2 regions of the Tardiphaga sp. 841_E9_N1_2 genome follow, and region 1 is predicted to be linked to the other one. Evidence: riboswitches for the same ligand, from Rfam matches in the RefSeq annotation. Region 1 holds a riboswitch; the other holds the start of a gene.
What was found. A riboswitch is a leader RNA that binds a small molecule or an ion and turns the genes downstream of it on or off. The one in region 1 is predicted to bind S-adenosylmethionine.
Positions count from the first base shown of each region.

Region 2: it holds a riboswitch for S-adenosylmethionine, as region 1 does, so the genes downstream of both, metX (homoserine O-acetyltransferase MetX) here and AB8A50_RS23315 (O-succinylhomoserine sulfhydrylase) in region 1, are expected to answer to the same signal.

Region 1 is NZ_JBPWQC010000001.1:4,853,026-4,862,735, forward strand. It holds gene AB8A50_RS23275 (aspartate aminotransferase family protein) at 1-47, shown strand, start outside; gene argF (ornithine carbamoyltransferase) at 47-985, shown strand; gene AB8A50_RS23285 (aminoglycoside phosphotransferase family protein) at 993-1,802, opposite strand; gene AB8A50_RS23290 (Hsp33 family molecular chaperone) at 1,932-2,930, shown strand; gene apaG (Co2+/Mg2+ efflux protein ApaG) at 3,881-4,273, opposite strand; gene AB8A50_RS23300 (OpgC domain-containing protein) at 4,516-5,772, shown strand; gene AB8A50_RS23305 (SGNH/GDSL hydrolase family protein) at 5,769-6,527, shown strand; gene AB8A50_RS23310 (SGNH/GDSL hydrolase family protein) at 6,527-7,498, shown strand; gene AB8A50_RS23315 (O-succinylhomoserine sulfhydrylase) at 7,654-8,835, opposite strand; SAM riboswitch at 8,919-8,998, opposite strand; gene AB8A50_RS23320 (2'-deoxycytidine 5'-triphosphate deaminase) at 9,106-9,710, shown strand, end outside.
Region 2 is NZ_JBPWQC010000001.1:3,706,597-3,716,306, forward strand. It holds gene metW (methionine biosynthesis protein MetW) at 1-242, opposite strand, end outside; gene metX (homoserine O-acetyltransferase MetX) at 245-1,447, opposite strand; SAM riboswitch at 1,535-1,614, opposite strand; gene AB8A50_RS17870 (chorismate mutase) at 1,818-2,669, shown strand; gene hisC (histidinol-phosphate transaminase) at 2,696-3,799, shown strand; gene AB8A50_RS17880 (prephenate/arogenate dehydrogenase family protein) at 3,801-4,739, shown strand; gene AB8A50_RS17885 (DUF2125 domain-containing protein) at 4,865-6,055, opposite strand; gene AB8A50_RS17890 (gamma-glutamylcyclotransferase) at 6,183-6,740, shown strand; gene AB8A50_RS17895 (lysophospholipid acyltransferase family protein) at 6,748-7,521, opposite strand; gene AB8A50_RS17900 (YdcF family protein) at 7,548-8,273, opposite strand; gene AB8A50_RS17905 (cell division protein FtsX) at 8,354-9,325, opposite strand; gene ftsE (cell division ATP-binding protein FtsE) at 9,318-9,710, opposite strand, start outside.

The DNA of each region.
Region 1 (9,710 bases):
CCTGCGTGGCCCTCGGTTCATCTGCCAAGACGCAGGGAGCCGCGTGATGAGCACGTCACCGCGGCACTTTCTTGATCTCACGGCCGTGCCGGCCAGTGAGTTGCGCAATATCATGAACGCGGCTGCCGCCATGAAGGCGAAGCTGAAGGGGCGGGATGGCTCGAATGCCGAGCCCGATCGTCCGCTCAAGAACAAGACGCTGGCGATGATCTTCGAAAAGCCCTCGACGCGCACCCGCGTGTCGTTCGAGGTCGGTATGCGTCAGCTCGGCGGCGAAGTCGTGATGCTCACCGGCGCCGAAATGCAGCTCGGTCGCGGCGAGACCATTGCCGACACCGCACGCGTGCTGTCGCGCTTCGTCGACATCATCATGATCCGCATCCTCAATCATGACTCGCTGATGGAGCTCGCGGAAAATGCGACCGTGCCGGTCATCAACGGCCTGACGCGCTTCTCGCATCCCTGCCAGGTCATGGCGGACGTGATGACCTATGAGGAGCACCGCGGCCCGATCAAGGGCCGCACCGTGGCCTGGACCGGCGACGACAACAATGTGCTGATGTCCTGGGCGCATGCGGCCGAGCGCTTCCAGTTCAAGCTCAATATCGCGACGCCGCCGCAGCTGTCGCCGAAGAAGCCGTTCAAGGACTGGGTCAAGGCGGCAAACGCGCCGATCACCTTCAGCGACGATCCCGATGCGATGGTGAAGGGCGTCGATTGCGTCGTCACCGACACCTGGGTGTCGATGGGCGACAAGGACGGCGAGACCCGCCACAACCTGCTCAAGCCCTATCAGGTCAATGCGCGCCTGATGTCGCTGGCCAAGCCCGACGCGCTGTTCATGCACTGCCTGCCGGCCCATCGCGGCGAGGAGGTCACCGACGAGGTGATCGACGGTCCGCAGTCGGTGGTGTTCGACGAGGCCGAAAACCGTCTGCATGCGCAGAAGGGCATTCTGGCCTGGTGCCTCAACGCGGTGGCGTGAGGCGCGATCAGCGATCGAGTTCTGTCGCGGCCAGCTCGGCCACCTGAAAGTCGATGCTCGCCGGATCGTCGTCGCCGAGGAACCATGCGGCCGAGAGGCCGGTCCATGCCAGGACCCATTGCAGTAAGCGATAGCGATCGAGTTTGGCCGCGTCGCTGACGACCTCGACACGCCGCTGGAAACGGCCTGGCAAGGTCGAGACCGGGCGCGTGGGGTCCGAGAGATCCGGGTTGGTGAAAATGTTGGCGAAGTCGAAGCCGCGCTCGCCGATGATGTGCTTCGGATCGATGGCAAGCCAACCACGCGCCCCGAAGTCCAGCACATTGTCATGGTGGAGGTCGCCGTGCAGCACGGTCACCTCGCGCGGGTCGTCCAGCAAAGCGTTGGCCGTTTCGGAACAGCGACGTAACAGGCCGCCATGGGTCGCTGCGGCCGGCGCGAGTTCGCGGAACCAATGCTGCAGCGGTACCAGCGGAGGCGGCGATTTTTGCCTTGGCCGGTGCAACCGTGCCGCCACGGCGCACAGGATGCGCGAGGCTTCGTCGTCCTGTCCACCACGCGCCATGTCGGAGAGCGAGGCCGGGCCTTGTGCGCGTTCCATCAGCAACGCGTCGTCATGGCGAGCCAGAACCCACGCGGCGCCGTCGCCGTCCCACCATTCCAGTACCGCGCTGCCGGCGCGTTCGTCCTCGCCCCTGGCCAGTTTCAGCATCGCCGGCTGGCCCCGATGCAGGACTGGCAGCAAATATCCGGCGTGGGAGGTAATGGCCGTGCCGTCCGGGACGAGGTGCCATCGCCTAAGGTAGGTTTCAAACATCGTTCGCTTATACTTGGTAGATATTTCATCCGGGCGGGGGCAAATCGTCGCCGGATGCCTTGTATTCGTTCGGACATTTGCCCCTTTGCGGGGTTTCGATTTCAGCTCCTCGCCCTTACATAGAGCGCCATGACCCCATCAAATCCAAATCTCCAGCCCGACGCCCCCATCCGCGCGCCGTCCTCCGTTCCGGTCGATGACGCGGTGCTGCCCTTCGAGGTGGCGCCGCTCGATCTGCGCGGGCGGCTGACGCGGCTTGGCCCGGCGCTCGACGAGCTGCTCGCCAAGCATGATTATCCCGCGCCGGTGGCCAAGCTGCTCGGCGAGGCCATCGTGCTGACCACACTGCTCGGATCGTCGCTGAAATTCGACGGCCGCTTCATCCTGCAGACCCAGACCGATGGTCCGGTGTCGCTGATGATCGTCGACTTCCGCGCGCCGGATAAAATGCGCGCCTATGCGCGGTTCGATGCCGAGCGCCTTTTGCCCGGTCTCGGCACCGCGGCGCTGCTCGGCAAGGGCCATCTGGCGATGACCGTCGACCAGGGGGCGGATATGAGCCGCTATCAGGGGCTCGTCGCGTTGAATGGCGGCACGCTGGAAGATGCCGCACATGAATACTTCCTGCGCTCCGAACAGATTCCGACCAAGGTGCGCCTCGCCGTCGGCGAGGAATGGCGCAGCGGCGAGGAAGGTGGCCCGACACATCGCTGGCGCGCCGGTGGCATGCTGCTGCAGTTCCTGCCAAAGGCGCCGGAGCGCGTGCAGCGCGACCTCCATGCCGGCGATGCGCCGGAGGGCGCGAAGGTGGATGCTGTGCCGGAAGATGACGCCTGGGTCGAGGGCCAGTCGCTGATTGGCACCGTCGAGGATGTGGAGCTGATCGATCCCGATCTGTCCGGCGAGCGGCTGCTGTATCGCCTGTTCCACGAGCGCGGCGTCCGCGTCTTCGCCTCATCGCCGCTGCGCGCGGAGTGTTCCTGCTCGCGCGATGCCGTGTCCGGCATGCTCAAGAGCTTCGAGCCGCAGGACCGCGCCGACATGGTCAAGGACGACAAGGTCGTCGTGACCTGCGAGTTCTGTTCGTCGGTGTATGAGTTCACACCGCAGGAAGCGGGCGTGGAATAGGCATTCGCCCGCGTCACGCCCCGCTGTCATTCCCCGGCACACCAATTGGTGCGGCGAGGAAACTCAATCCACACTCGTCATTCCGGGGCAGGACGGACCGCGAAGCGGACCGGACTGAGCCCGGAATCTCGAAGTGTTTTGCGGTGAACAGGTCGGGATTCCGGGTTCGCCTGCGCGAAGGCGCGCAGCCGCCCCGGAATGACGAACGTGGGACAAGCCCGCACCAAACATTTTTTCCTATCCTCGGTTGACAGCATCTCCATCAGGTTTATATTCCCCTTCGTCCGGCCCCGATGAGAGGGGCGATCGCGATCGTCACGTTCGCGGGGCTGGATGCGGTGGACGCCGGAGATGCGGCGTTACGCGGTTCATGGGTGACGTCTGTCTTCGGGCAGGACGGATCTGCGCCAGCACTGCAACTGGCAAGGAGACGGCCGACCTTGGGATGGGAAGAGCCCTGGACAGTGTGACGGACGACCAAATCGAAACGCGTTCGGCCAAGTGCTTTGCGGCTACCCTGTCCCTCCGCCCTGGGACATTAATTTTGGTGATGGGAGCGTTCGCCATGGCAGATGTGCAAGCAACCGAAAAAACACCGCAGGCGGAACGTCGGGCAATCGCTCGGCGCCTCCGAAAGTCCTGATGCATTCTAAATTGCGGAAGACCGCATTCGCATCAGGCCCAAGGGTGCAACGGGCACCCGGCGTTCCGCACGCCCTCTCACAGGGGGCGGGAATGCAAGCGACGACGGCGCCCCCGCGCCGCAAACAATGGGGGCGATGACGCATGCCTGATGGGCAGTGGCTGTTTGACAGTTGAATCTGCGATGAGGCCGTAGGATGGGTAGAGCGCAGGAGCATCTTGCGCCGGAGCGAAACCCATCACCTATCGCACGTGTGAATGATGGGTTTCGCGAAGACGCTCTACCCATCCTACATTTCGGCGGTCGCCTAATTCAGCACGCGCTTTCCGTCCGGTCCGTCCAGCGAAAACAGCGGCACGTCGATCTCGAACGGCTCGCCGGTATCGGTCACCATCTGATAGGTGCCTTCCATGAAGCCGGACGTCGTCGGCAGCGGTACGCGCGATGTGTATTCGAAGCGTTCGCCGGGGCCGAGCACGGGCTGCTCGCCGACGACGCCTTCGCCGCGCACTTCCTGCATGCGGCCGGACGCATCGGTGATGATCCAGTGCCGGGTCTTCAACTGCACGGTCTCTTTGCCGGCATTGGTGATGACGACCGTATAGGACCAGAAGAACTGTCGCTTCTCCTGCGACGAGCTTTCAGGCATGAAATTCGGTTCGACGGTGACTTCGATCTGTCGTGTGATGGCGCGGTACATGGCGGTGTCATCGTTCAAAATGCGTCGCAAGCATAGCGAAAAACACGTTACCGGCCAAATCCAGGGAAAATCGGCGTGGAGTGCTGCGCGGAACGGCGGCAACCCATCGCGGTTTCAACATAGTTACCGCATAATCGATCCCTGATTTGGCTATGACGTGACGGATCGCCCCATGCAGATGGCCTGCGTGGTGTGGGGCGGTCGATTTTCATCATGCGACGATTTCCGTTGAGCGGTGCTGAATGACCTCTGTTGCCGACCCGATTGCCGGCCTGCCCCACGCAGATGCGTCCTCCCACGTGTCCGCGTCGCGGGCCTCGACGCGTGCCGATGCCGTGTCGTTTCCCGTCGCAGGCACCGAACGCGAATTGCGCCTCGATCTGTTTCGCGGGCTGGCGCTGTGGCTGATCTTCATCGATCACCTGCCGCCAAATATCCTGACCTGGCTGACGATCCGTAATTACGGTTTCAGCGACGCCACCGAGATCTTCATCTTCATCTCCGGCTATACCGCCGCTTTCGTCTATGGCCGCGCGATGCAGGAGCAGGGCACGCTGGTCGCCAGCGCGCGCATCTTCAAGCGCGTCTGGCAGATCTATGTCGCCCACGTCTTCCTGTTCACGATCTTCCTCGCGGAAATCTCCTATGTCGCGACGCGGTTCGAGAACCCGCTTTATTCAGAGGAAATGGGAATTCTCGATTTTCTCAAACAGCCCGATGTAACCATCGTCCAGGCGCTGTTGCTGAAATTTCGGCCGGTCAACATGGACGTGTTGCCGCTCTATATCGTCCTCATGCTGTTCCTGCCGCCGATCCTCTGGCTGATGCGGCGCCGCGCCGATCTCACGCTGGCGCTGTCGGTCGGTCTTTATGCGCTGACCTGGGAATTCGACCTGCATCTGACCGCCTACCCGAACGGCGTCTGGGCCTTCAATCCGTTCGCCTGGCAATTGCTGTTCGTGTTCGGCGCCTGGTGTGCACTGGGCGGCGCCGTCAGGATGTCGCGAATACTGTCATCCAATATCACGCTGTGGCTCTGCGTGGCCTATCTTCTGGCGGCGTTCTGGGTGACGCTGACCTGGTACATTCCGCAAATCCACCATCTGCTGCCGAAGGTCATCGAGCAGTGGATGTATCCCATCAACAAGACCGATCTCGACGTGCTGCGCTTTGCCCACTTCCTGGCGCTGGCGGCGCTCACAGTCCGTTTCCTGCCCAAGGAGTGGCCGGGGCTGAAATCGGTCTGGCTGCGGCCGATGGTGCTGTGCGGCCAGCACTCCCTCGAAATCTTCTGTATCGGGGTGTTCCTGGCCTTCGCCGGCCATTTCGTGCTGGCCGAGGTCGCCGGCGGAGCCGGCATGCATGCCTTGATCAGCTTCCTCGGCATAGTTGTTATGTCAACCGCCGCTTGGGTGTTTTCGTGGTACAAGGGCGTCACTGTCAAAGGCGGATCCCGCGCCAAACGATCCGACGCGGATCTCGCAGGAGGGGAAGCATGAAGGCCGTTCTGCGGCTCACGATGCTGGCTGGCCTGCTGGTGGCGGCTCCTGTCCGGGCCGAACCGCCCGCGCATACCTGTGAGGTTCCCGCCTACCTCCTGACCTCCGAAAGCACCCTGCCCAAGGTCGAGGCCGCGGCGAAACCGGGCGGAAAGCTCGATATTCTGGTCATTGGCAGCCGATCCTCGGTGATCGGGGTCTCAGACCACTCCGCAGCCTATCCGAACCGCCTGCAGGCCTATCTGAAGGAGAAGCTACCGGGCGTCGAGGTGAACGTGGCACTGGAGCTGCAGGTTAAGAAGACCGCCGAGGAAATGGCCCCGACCTTGGAACAGCTGGTGACGGACAAGAAGCCGAACCTGGTGATCTGGCAGACCGGAACCGTGGATGCCATGAAGCAGGCCGACGCCGACGACTTCCGGAATGCCCTGGATGAGGGCGTTGCCGCCATGCAAAAGGCCGGAACTGACGTCATTTTAATGAATCTGCAGTACAGTCCGCGCACGGAGACGATGATTTCCGGCTCCGCCTACCTAGATAATATGCGTGTGGTGGCGCAGCAGCACGACGTCCCGCTGTTCGACCGTTTCGCCATCATGCGGCACTGGAATGAGAGCGGTGATTTTGACCTGTTCAGCGCGTCGCCCGGCATGGAGCTGGCGAAGCGGGTGCATGATTGTCTTGGCCGGGCGCTTTCGACCTTTGTCGTCGATGCGGCCAAGATCAAAGCAGCGGATTTGAGGATTCAGCGTTAATGAGTTTCGTCGGCCATTTGTCTCGCTTTGCTGTCGTCGCTGCCTTTGCCGCTTCCACGACCTTCGCGCTCCCGATCTCATCGTCCATTGCGCACGCCGAAGCGGCGCAGGCCGCCCCGGCTGACGGCAAGGGCGCCGATCAGAGCATTGCGGTCAATGATCCCGCGGACGCCGCGAAGAGGGGCGTCGCTGCGAAGGCCATCGACAAGGTCAAGGAAGTCGCAAAGACCGCGACCGATATTCTGAGCCGCGTCCCCTGCCGTACACCGAAAGGCGGCATGAAGGCGATGGGCGCGCTGCCGCATGTGGCCAGCAAGCTCGTGGCCGGCAAGCCCGTGGTCATCGTTGCGTTCGGCTCGTCCTCCACCGAAGGCTACGGTTCGACAGCGCCGGAATTCACCTATCCGAACCGCCTTGCCGCGCAGCTGCATCGTGCTTACCCGTCGGCCAATATCACCGTGCTCAACCGCGGCAAGGGCGGCGAAGATGCGCCGGAAATGATGGCGCGGCTGCAGAGCGAAGTGATCAATTCGAAGCCTGATCTCGTGATCTGGCAAGTCGGCACCAATGCGGTGCTGCGCAATCTCGATCCCGGCGAAACCAGCAAGATGGTGGAAGACGGCGTCGCCCGCATTCAGGCGGCGGGTGCCGATCTGGTGCTGGTCGATCCGCAATATTCCCCGCTGGTGAATACGCGGCCGGAAGGTACCAGCAAGATGGTCTCGCTGCTGCACAAGGTGGCCGAACTACGCAAGGTCGGCATCTTCCCGCGCTTCGAAGTGATGAAGGAATGGCACGAAGGCCAGCAGATGTCGTTCGACAGCTTCGTCATTGCCGACGGCCTGCATATGAACGACTGGGGCTATGCCTGCTTCGCGCAGTTGCTTGGCGACAACATCATCAAGTCGGTCGGCCAGGTGAAGCTCGGCATCAACGAGCCGCAGATTCAGCAGGCGCAGAAGCCGCTGTAAGTTCGAAGAGGGGCGAATGCCTCTCAGCCGTCATTGCGAGCCCGCGAAATTCGCCTTCGGCGATTTTCGCTGAGCAAAGCAATCCAGTCTTGCTTGAAAGAAAGTCTGGATTGCTTCGTCGCAAGTGCTCCTCGCAATGACGATGGAGAGATTGGCTACGCCTTCGCCAGTGCCGCTTCGAGATCCTCGATCAGATCGTCACGATGCTCGAGGCCGGCCGAGAAGCGGATGAAGCCCTCTGTGATCCCGAGTTCGAGCCGCGCTTCCAGCGGCAGGCGCTGATGCGTCGTCGTCGCCGGATGCGTGACCAGGCTCTTGGCGTCGCCGAGATTGTTGGAGATGCGGGCGACTTTCAGCTCGTTGAGGACGCGGAATGCAGCTGCCTTGCCGCCCTTCACCTCGAAGCCGATCAGCGTCGATCCCGCACGCATCTGCTTCTTCACCGTTGCCGCCTGCGGATGATCCTCGCGGCCCGGATAGATCAGCCGCGAAATCTTCGGATGCTGGGCCAGCACGTCTGCGATGGCAGCCGCGGTCTGCGTCTGCCGTTCGACACGGATCGCCAGCGTCTCCAGCCCCTTCACCAGCGTCCACGCATTGAACGGCGAGATCGAGGGGCCGGTCTGGCGCAGATAGTTGTGAATATGCTCGTCGATGAAGTCCTTCGACGACAGGATGATGCCGCCGAGGCAGCGCCCTTGCCCATCGATGTGCTTGGTCGCCGAATACACGACGACATCGGCACCGAGCGCCAGCGGGCTCTGCCAGAGCGGCGTCGCGAATACGTTATCGACAATCAGTCGCGCACCGCCGGCATGGGCGATGTCAGCGATGGCTGATATGTCGAGCACGTCAAGCGTCGGATTGGTCGGACTTTCCAGAAACAGCGACTTGGTATTCGGGCGCATTGCCTTCTGCCACTGGTCGAGGTCGAGTCCATCGACAAGCGTGAATTCGATGCCGTAGCGCGGCAGCAGCTCTTCGATGACGTAGCGACAGGAGCCGAACAGCGCCTTGGCGGCGACGACGTGATCGCCCATGCGCAGCGGCGCGAGAATGGCGGTGGTCACGGCGGCCATGCCGGTGGCCGTCGAGCGTGCAGCCTCCGCACCTTCGAGGTCGATCATGCGGCTCTCGAACATCGACGTATTCGGATTCGAAAAGCGCGAATAGATGAAACCGGGATCTTCGCCCTTGAACCGCGCCTCGCAGGCTTCAGCGGTCTCGTAGATGAAGCCCTGCGTCAGGAAGAGGGCTTCGGACGTCTCGTTGAATTGCGAGCGCAGCGCGCCGGAATGAACGAGCCGGGTTTCGGGGCGATAGGACTTCGTAGACATGTGACCTCCAACGTACCCGCGTAACACGGGCACAAAAAAACCGGCCTGGACGGACGTCCTCAGGCCGGGATCGCATGCTGGAAGGACATGTGTCCCCGGCCTGTTTAGCGACTTATTTTACGTGGCTGCAAGCCGGCCGGCTCAAATCACCACGGGATAACGATGTGCATATTCCCGCTTGCCCTTTTCGTCAAGGCGGGGCTGAGATAACCGGTAAAGTCGCTATTTTTCAGTGTATTCTCGCTGAAGGACGACCGAAGGACGAGACCTGTGCCGTTTACGCTTGCCCCCGATGCCGATGGAATTCTGCCCGACCGCATGATTGCGGCGATGGCCGATGCCGGCCTGATCCTGCCGGAATATCCCTTCGTCGAGAGCCAGATCCAGCCCGCCAGCCTCGATCTGCGGCTCGGCTCCATCGCCTATCGCGTGCGCGCCAGCTTCCTGCCGGGGCCGAATTCGACGGTCGCCGAGCGCATCGACGAACTGAAGCTGCACGAGATCGACCTGTCGGACGGTGCGGTGCTCGAAACCAACTGCGTCTACATCGTGCCGCTGATCGAGAGCCTGGCGCTGCCGCCGAACATCTTCGCCGCCGCCAATCCGAAGAGCTCCACGGGGCGCCTCGACGTGTTCACGCGGGTGATTGCTGATGGCACCAGACGGTTCGATGTGATCGGTGCGGGCTATCACGGGCCGCTTTATGCCGAAATCAGCCCGAAGACATTCCCGGTATTGCTGCGCGAAGGCTCGCGCCTGTCGCAGGTCCGTTTCCGGGTCGGCGATGCGGTGCTCGATACCGAAGCGCTGGAAGAACTCCACGCGCAGGAGCCGCTGGTCGACAGCGAGACGGCCGACCTCAACAATGGCCTCGC
Region 2 (9,710 bases), 1.1 Mb from region 1:
AGACCCTTGCCGACGCAGCGGTTGACGCCTTCGCGCGACAATTCGATGCCGCGGCCGTCAATGCCGCGGCTTTCCAGCAGCTGCAGCAGATCGCCATCGCCGCAGCCCACGTCGAGCACCTTCGAGCCCGGCTTGATCATCTCCGCAACCAGGAGGTGATCGCCGCGATAGTCCTGCGTGCCGCGCGGCGCCGGGGTCGCCACCGCAGAATTCAGCGGCAAGGTCTGTTGTGGAAACGCCATCTCTATGTCCCCGTAACAGGCAGGCCGCGCACGGAGGCTGCGGAGTTCAGAAATGCACCGGCGATATCGAGGAACTCGGGCACATCGAGCAGGAAGGCATCATGACCCTTGTCGGTTTCGATCTCCGCAAAGGACACGCGGACGCCGCCGGCATTCAGCGCGTGCACGACGTCGCGCGATTCTGCCGTCGGGAACAGCCAGTCTGATGTGAACGACATCAGACAGAAGCGCGTCTGCGTATCGCGAAACGCTTCCGCAAGCTTGCCGTTGTGGTCGGCTGCGATATCGAAATAGTCCATCGCACGCGTCAGATAGAGATAGGAGTTGGCATCGAAGCGCTCGACGAAGGACGAGCCCTGATAGCGCAGATAGCTCTCGACCTGAAAATCCGCATCGAAGGAGAATGTCGGCAACTCCCTGTCCTGCATGCGGCGGCCGAACTTGCGGTGCAAGGCGGCATCCGACAGATAGGTGATATGCGCGGCCATCCGCGCGACGCCGAGGCCGCGATGCGGATGCGTGCCTTCCTCGAAATAACGCCCGCCGCGCCAATCGGGATCGGCCATCACGGCCTGACGACCCAATTCGTGGAACGCGATGTTCTGCGCCGAGTGCCGCGTGCTGCAGGCAACCGCCAGCGCGGAGAACACGCGCTCCGGATAGGCCGCGGTCCATTGCAGCGTCTGCATGCCGCCCATGGAACCGCCGACGACGCAAAACAACTGACCGATACCCAGACTGTCGATCAGCATCGCCTGCGCACGCACCATGTCGGGAATGGTGATGACCGGAAAATCCAGTCCCCAGATCTTGCCGGTGGCGGGATTGGTCGAGGCCGGACCGGTCGAGCCCATGCAACCGCCGAGCACATTCGAACAGATGATGAAGTAGCGTTCGGTGTCGAGCGCCTTACCGGGGCCGACCAGTGTCTGCCACCAGCCGGGCTTGCCGGTGATCGGATTGATATTGGCGACGTGCTGGTCACCGGTCAAAGCGTGGCAGACCAGGATCGCATTGGATTTGTCGGCGTTGAGCGTTCCGTAGGTCTGATAGGCGATCTGGAACGGGGCGAGGTCGACGCCGCAATCAAGCCGCAGCGGCTGATCCATGCCAAAACCCGCGACCAGCGAGGTCGGGTGATCGGCTTCATGTCCACGCTCATCGGGGCGGACAACCGGACTCTTCACCAGTTCGACATTTACCATCTTGATACCGGCCTCCTCAGGAGGTTCTCAAACCAAAACCGGAATCAGGCCATAAAAAACCCGGCCTGAACAAATAGCTCGGCCGGGATCAAACTGTCCCCGGCCTGTTTAGCGAGTTGTTTAACGTGGCTGCAAGCCGGCCGGCTCAAATGACCACGGAAGAGCCCAGAAACTAGTCCCACACCCGCCTGCCGTCAATATGGGCATACCCCGGTCAAATTGCCCAACTGCCCTGCGGCCAAATCTTCCATGTTTTCTTTGCTTTCCGGCACCGTCTTACCTAATCAATGGCCGTGCCCGCCGGCTCCCCGGAGCCGGCCCGGCAAGCTCGACGGGACCTATCACGCCTCCCGTCCCGAAGGTTTTGAACATGTCGAAATTACCACCCGCCCCGCCCTCGCTGGATGAACTGCGCAAAGAGATCGACAGCATCGACGCACAGGTTCACGCCCTGTTGATGCAGCGCGGCGACATCATCGACCGGCTGATTTCGGTGAAGCAGACCCAGGAGGTCGGCTCGGCGTTTCGGCCGGCGCGCGAGGCCGACATGATGCGCCGTCTGGTGCAGCGCCATCGCGGCATCCTGCCGATCGACACCGTCGAGAGCATCTGGCGGGTGATCATTTCGACTTTCACTTACGTTCAGGCGCCGTTCTCGGTGCATGCGGATCTGTCGCTCGGCGAGAGCGCGATGCGGGATTCCGCGCGCTTTCATTTCGGCTTCACGGTGCCTTACGTCGCGCATTTCAGCGCCGCCGCAGCGGTCGAGGCCGTGGCCAAGTCCAAGGGCGATCTCGCGCTGGTCTCAGCGACGTCCAGCCGCACGCCGTGGTGGATCCCGCTGGAAGCCCAAGGCGCGCCGAAGATCATCGCGCGCCTGCCGTTCATCGAACGCGCCGACCATCCGGCCGCATTGCCGGTGTTCGTGGTGTCACGCGTTGCCGACAGCGCTATGGTGACCGAGGTCGAGATGTGGAGCGTGCGGGTGTCCGGCTGGAATGCCGAGACCGCGCGTGCGCTATCGCCGCTGGCCGAAATCGTCGCCGTGCCGGATACTGCCTTTGACGGCGCGGCGCTGCTGATCTCGATCACGAGAGCCTCCAGCCTCGACAAGATCAAGTCGGCGCTGATCGAAGCCGGCGCCTCGGTGCGCTCCACGGCTCTCGTCGGGAGCCACGCAACCCGCTATACCGTGGCCGCCAGCGACGCACCGCGTTCGTAAGCCAATCTGACGTTCTGGAGTTGAAGATGTCCCGTCCTGTGCCGAAGCCCGGCATTCTCGATATCGCGCCCTACACCCCTGGCAAGAGCCCGGTGGTGGAGCCCGGCCGCAAGACCTACAAGCTGTCGGCCAACGAGACCCCGTTCGGTCCGTCGGCGCGCGCCAAGGACGCCTTCGCCACCGCTGTCGCGCATCTCGAGGATTATCCGGAAGGCACGTCGAAGGTGCTGCGCGAGGCGCTCGGCCACCGCTTCGGCCTCGATCCCGCGCAGATCATCTGCGGTGCCGGCTCCGACGAAATTCTCAACCTGATTGCGCATGTCTATCTTGGCCCCGGCGACGAGGCGATTTCGACCGCGCACGGCTTCCTGGTCTACCCGATCGCTACCCAGGCGAACGGCGCCACCAATGTGGTCGCTCCGGAAACCAACTTCACCTGCAACGTCGACGCGATCCTGAACTGCGTCACGCCGCGCACCAAGCTGGTGTGGCTGGCCAATCCGAACAATCCGACCGGCACTTATCTGCCGTCCTCCGAGATCAAGCGCCTGCGCGCCGGCCTGCCGGAGCACGTGCTGCTGGTGCTCGACGCCGCATACTGGGACTACGTGACCAAGGGCGACTACGACAACGGCCTGGAGCTGGCGAAGACCACCGAGAATACCGTCGCGACCTACACCTTCTCGAAGGTGCACGGCCTGGCCGCCTTACGGATCGGCTGGATGTTCGGCCCTGCGCACATCGTCGATGCGATGAACCGGATTCGTGGGCCGTTCAACGTCTCGGCGCCGGCGATGATGGCCGCGGTGGGGGCGATCGAGGACACCGGCCATGTCGAGATGTCGCGCACATACACCGCCAAGTGGATCGGCATCCTGACCGAGGAAATCACCAAGCTCGGCATCGAGGTGACGCCAAGCGTGGCCAATTTCTTGCTGATGCATTTTCCGGCGACCGGCAAGACCGCAGCGGATGCCGATGCGTTCCTGACCAGGCGCGGGCTGGTGCTGCGCGCCGTGACCAATTACGGCCTGCCGAACTCGCTGCGCATGACCATCGGCACCGAGGAAGCCAACAGGCTGGTGATCGAGACGCTGCGTGAATTCATGGCATCGAATTCGGGGCAATGACGTGAGCGCCACGCCGCCCTTCAAACGTATCGCGCTGATCGGGCTTGGCCTGATCGGCTCGTCGCTGGCGCGCGGCATCCAGCAGCTCGGCCTTGCCGGTGAACTCGTTGCCACCGACAATTCGGCGGCCGTGCGTGCACGCGCCGTGGAAATCAAGCTCGCCGACCGCATCGCCGACGACAATGCCAGCGCCGTCAAGGATGCCGATCTGGTCATCGCCTGCGTGCCCGTCGGCGTGGCGGGCGACGTGGCGAAAAGCATCGCGGCGCATCTCGCACCCGGCGCGATCGTGTCCGACGTCGGTTCGGTGAAAGCCTCCGTGCTGCACGCGATGTCGGAATATCTGCCGGACAATATCCACTTCATTCCCGCGCATCCGGTCGCCGGCACTGAAAACTCCGGTCCGGATTCCGGCTTCGCCGAACTGTTCAGCAATCGCTGGTGCATTTTGACGCCGCCTGAGGGCGCGGATCCCGCGGCCGTCGAGAAGCTCACCGGCTTCTGGGCTGCGCTCGGCGCCAATGTCGAGATCATGCAGGCCGCGCATCACGATCTGGTGCTCGCGGTCACCAGCCATCTGCCGCATCTGATCGCTTATACAATCGTAGGCACGGCCGACGAGCTCGAAGACGTCACGAGGTCGGAAGTGCTGAAGTTCTCCGCGGGCGGTTTCCGCGATTTCACCCGTATCGCAGCATCAGACCCGACCATGTGGCGCGATGTGTTCCTCGCCAACAAGGACGCGGTGCTGGAAATGCTAGGTACCTTCCAGGAAGACCTGTCGAAACTGACCCGTGCCATCCGCCGCGACGATGGCGATGCGCTGTTCGAGCACTTCACCCGCACCCGCGCGATCCGCCGCGGTATCGTGAGTATCGGTCAGGATGAAGCGGCACCGGACTTCGGGCGCAAGCATCAGGCGCTGACGAAGAAGGATTGATCGCAGGACCAACAGCCGTCATTGCGAGCGAAGCGAAGCAATCCAGCCTTACTTGCTTTGCGGCTTCTGGATTGCCGCGTCGCTTCGCTCCTCGCAATGACGTGGAGAGGCCGGCGAACTCACGCCTAAAACAGCGGCGGGATTTGCGCCACGCGCAGCGGCCCGAGGAACACCGCGCCGTCGACAAATTTCAGCGGGAACGACCGCGCCGCTTTGCCTTCCAAGACGGCCGCAGTCCCGATCGAATTGACGCCGGCGGCAAGGCCGCTGCCGGCATTCTTGCGCACGACATTGCCGAGACCGGGGATCGCGCGATCCAGCGCACCGAGGATGTTGTTGACGTCCTGCGATTTCACGCCGGGCGCAATGCGATCCAGCGCCTCCTGAGGCACGCCCATCTCCAGCAACTTGTCGATCCCGAGGGCGGCGATAGCCTTGTCCAGCCCCGCCACCGTCATCTGCAACTCGCCGTCGAGATTGCCCGCGGCGGTCAAACCGAGCGAGCCCGTCGCCAGCGAAATGATTTCGCCCTGCTGGACGCGCGACTGCACGATCTCGACGCGTCCACCTGCAGCCTGAAGCTCGCGGAAACGCTGCGGCCAGGGCTTGGGCGCGACATCCTTGAGTCCGCTGAGCAACGCGCGGATATCCGCATCGAAGGGCGCGGCGAGGATCGGATGAACATCGGCAATGCTGCCGCTCCTGATCTGCAGGGCCGTCTCGATCACCGGCTTGTCCGGCGTCGAATTCGCTGCCGTGCGGCCATGCAGTTCGACCTGTTTGGCACGTGCGGTCGGCGCCTGCACCGAGCCGGCGAAACGGTCGAGCGACACATCGTCGAACACGATGTCGGCGCTGTCAGGCGTACCCGGCAGACCGGTGATGCTGCTGCGCGCCGAGCCCCAGTTCATTACCATCGCCGGCTGACCGCGATCGGACAGGACGGCCGGCGCGGTGAATTCGGCGACCAGGAGCCGCGGCGTGTAGATCTGCGCAACCACGACGATCTCGCCGAGCTTCGCGGTGATCGGCACCTGCGTCGCATTCTGGGTGGCCGTTTGCGAGGTCAGCGAAACGCTGACACCGCTGCAGCGGACTTCGAGCCGGAACGGGAAGCCGGAGACCGAACGGTTGGCGCAATCATAGACGCGACCAGCCGCGGCCTCTCGGGCGCGCCAGATATCGACGTTTTCGTCGACCTTGGACGCGGCATAGAACCAGAAGCCGCTCCACGCCGCCGCAAGGACGACGATGATGACGGGCAGGATGAAAATCGGCCAGAGGCGGCGCTGGGTGGGCTGTGCATATTCGGACATGGCGGGACGTAGATCGCATGATTTTGTCAAATCGGCGATCCCTTTCATGGGGTTATCCTGTCGTCGCAGGGCCACATTGCAGGAAATCAAGATCGCCCGGGCCCAAGGTTTCTGCTAGGTCGGCATCATGACCGCGAAAATCACCGCCCAGCCCGATTCCGACAGCGATCTCTGGGTGTTCGGCTATGGCTCGCTGATGTGGCGGCCGGGCTTCGAGTTCATCGAACAGGTCCCGGCCAGGCTGATCGGCGAACATCGGGCGCTCTGCGTCTATTCCTTTGACCATCGCGGCACGCCGGAAAAGCCCGGCCTCGTGCTCGGCCTGGATCGCGGCGGCGCCTGCCGTGGCATTGCCTTTCGCGTGGCGGCCAAGCTGCGCCATGACACCATCGCCTATCTCAGGGAGCGCGAGCAGACCACCCATGTCTATCGCGAGGTGATGCGCTCCGTCTGGCTCGATGACGTCGAGCGTACCCGCGTCAGCGCGCTGGCCTATGTGGTCGACCGCGGCCATGTGCAGTACGCGGGGCGACTAAGCCTCAGCGAACAATTGCACTTCGTGCGACAGGGCCACGGGCGTTCCGGACTCAACCGCGATTACGTGCTCTCGACCGTGAAGGCCATTGAGGCCGAAGGTTTTCGCGACGCGCAGCTCCATCAGCTCGCGGCGATGCTGCACGAGTGACCAAGCGCTAGCTCTCTTTCACCGCCACATTCGGCACGCGCCCGAAGATCGTCGCCTGCTCCGTGCGCGCCTCCGCAACGATACGATCGGTGGCGGCTTCAATCGACGTGCTGATCGCCGCGATGAATTCCTTGCGTGGCAGGCCGGGCGGCAGAGGATCGAGAAACTCCACCACCAGCGTTCCGGGATAGCGCAGGAAGGTGCGGCGCGGCCAGAACAGGCCGGAATTCAGCGCCACCGGCAGACACGGCGCGCCGGATTTGGCGTAGATCTGCGCGACACCGGGTTTGTAATCCGGTGGTGCCTCGACAGGCCGACGCGTGCCTTCGGGAAAGATAATGAGCTGACGGCCGAGCTGGATTTCCTCGGTGGCGCGCTTGGCCATATCGATGAGCGAACGCGCGCCGCCATCGCGATCGACGCCGATCATCTTCGACTTCTTCAGGTACCAGCCAAAGAACGGAATCTGCCCGAGCTCGCGCTTGTAGATGAACAGCGGCCGATCGAAGAACGGCATCAGCGCGAAGGTCTCCCACATCGATTGATGTTTCGAGGCGACCACCAGTGGGCCCGCCGGAATTTTCTCGAGACCGCGATAATCGACCCTGGTGTTGCAGACGATACGCATCAGCCAGATGCTGCTGGTCGCCCACGCCTTCGCGATCGCCATGAAGGCGCGCGGCGGCATCACGAAGGTTGGAATCGCCACCAGGATCCAGAACACCAGCAGCACATAGAACAGCACGTTGTAGATCAACGAACGCACGAATATCGAAGTCATGGTGTTCCGATCAGCTCAATTGCAGTTCAATTCGCAGACGCCGTGGCCGGCCGGCGCTGCGGCGCGTCGCTCTGCTGGTCGCTGCCGGAATCCGGCATCAGATCAATGCCGATATTCGCCAGCCGCACCCGCGCTTCAGCCGCGAGATATTTGACATATTCCGATAGCAGCAACCGCAGCGTCGGGCCACTGGTCCACCACGGTTCGTCACGCCATTTGTCGCCAATCACCGAGAACGGGATCAGCTCGATATCCGGCATCTCATGTGACATTTCGACGATCGCGCGCGGCATGTGATAATTCGAGGTCACCACGATCAGCGACTTGAAGCCGCGCTCATGGACCCAGCGTTTGGTCTCCACCGCGTTGCTGCGGGTGTTGACGGCGGAGCGATCAAGATCGACGCAACAATCCAGCAGCCGCTGGCTGTCCGGCAGCGTGCGCGAGATATTGGCGGCACCGTTGGTGGGATGCACGCCGGAGATCAGCAACCGTTTGCCGAAACCATTGGCGAGCAGTTCGAGCGCATCCGCAACGCGCGACGAACCGCCGGTCAGGACCACGATGCCGTCGGCATTCGCCGAGGGCTTCAGCTCGCCGCTTCGGAGTTGCGCAAGAAACGCAACGAAGCCGATGGCGCCGACCATGAAAGACAGTGCAAATGCGACCACGAGTGCCGCACGGATGACGCGCCGCCGCGGTGGCGCGGCAACGGGCATCTCCGTGGTGTTCTGGTCGTCGAGCAAGATCATCGGTCTGGCGTTTGGTCCTTTGGCAGCAATCTTAGGTATTTTTCGGCGCCTTGGCGATGCCATCGCCTGTGCCTGACGCGTTACTCGATGTCGTTCAGCGTCGAGAACAATGTGCGGCGCGATGCCCAGGCGGTAATTCCTGCTATCAACAGCGCCTGCCCTGCCACCGCGAGATAGCCTGACGACCGCAGCGAGAACGTCCCCAGCAATGCGGCGAACTGATCGCCCACCGGCGTGCCGGAAAACCAGCTCGCGATCGACTCCGAAAACCCGAACATCAGCATCGCGGCACCGCCGCCAATGATACCGCCCTGCAGGCCAAGCCGCAGGAAGTGGCGGAAGAAGCGATTGGCGATATAGCGGTCGCCGGCGCCGACGAAATGCAGCACCTCGACGATCGGCCGGTTCGCCGCCATCGCGCCGCGCGTGGCAAAGGATACAGAGATAATGGTGGCGATAATAACGAGCGCAAGGATGCCAAGCCCGGCCAGCACCGTTGCCGATGTCATCGACCGCATCCGCTCCACCCAGGCGCGATGATCGTCAACGCTGGCCGAGGGCACGGCCTGCGTCACCCGCTTGCGCAAGCCGATAATGTCCAGCGCCGTCCCCGGCGCGACACGTGCAATGATGACGCGCGGCACCGGCAGCTCGTCGAGCGACAGCCCCGTGCCGAGCCACGGCTCCAGCAACTGCGCCGATTGCTCCCGGCTATAGGGCTGCACCTCGACAATCCCCGGCTGGCCGCGAATGGCATCGGTCACCGCCTGCGTATCGCGGTCGAGATCGCGGCCGCCCTGCGGCTTCACCTGGATGGTGATTTCGCTGGCGACTTCCGATTGCCACTCCGACGCCGAGGCGCTGATCAGCAGCACTGCACCTGTGGTGATGGAGGCGAGGAAGGTCATGATAGCGACGACGGCGACCAGCGCGCGGCCGGCGATCGAACCGCGCGGCACGATCGGGGATGCGTTGCGCGCCTTCGCCGGGACCTGCGGGCGATCGGTGCCGAGGTCCATCAGCGGGCCGTATTCTTCGCCGATTCTACTCATAGATATGCAGCCGGCCTTGATGCAGCACCATGCGCCGCGCGTCGTATTGATCCATCAATGTAATATCGTGGGTCGCGATAATCACCGCGGTGCCGGACTTGTTGAGTTCGATGAACAGCCGCAGCAGACGCCGGCCCAGCGTCGGATCGACGTTGCCGGTCGGCTCGTCCGCCAACAGCAGCATGGGACGTGCGATCACGGCGCGCGCAATGGCGGCGCGCTGCTTCTCGCCGCCCGACAGGATCGGCGGTAGCGCATCCATGCGATCGCCGAGCCCGACCCATTTCAGGAGATCGATGACCTCGCGCCGATAGCTGGACTCCTCACGACCCATCACCCGGAACGGCAGCGCGACATTCTCATAGGTCGTCATATGGTCGAGCAG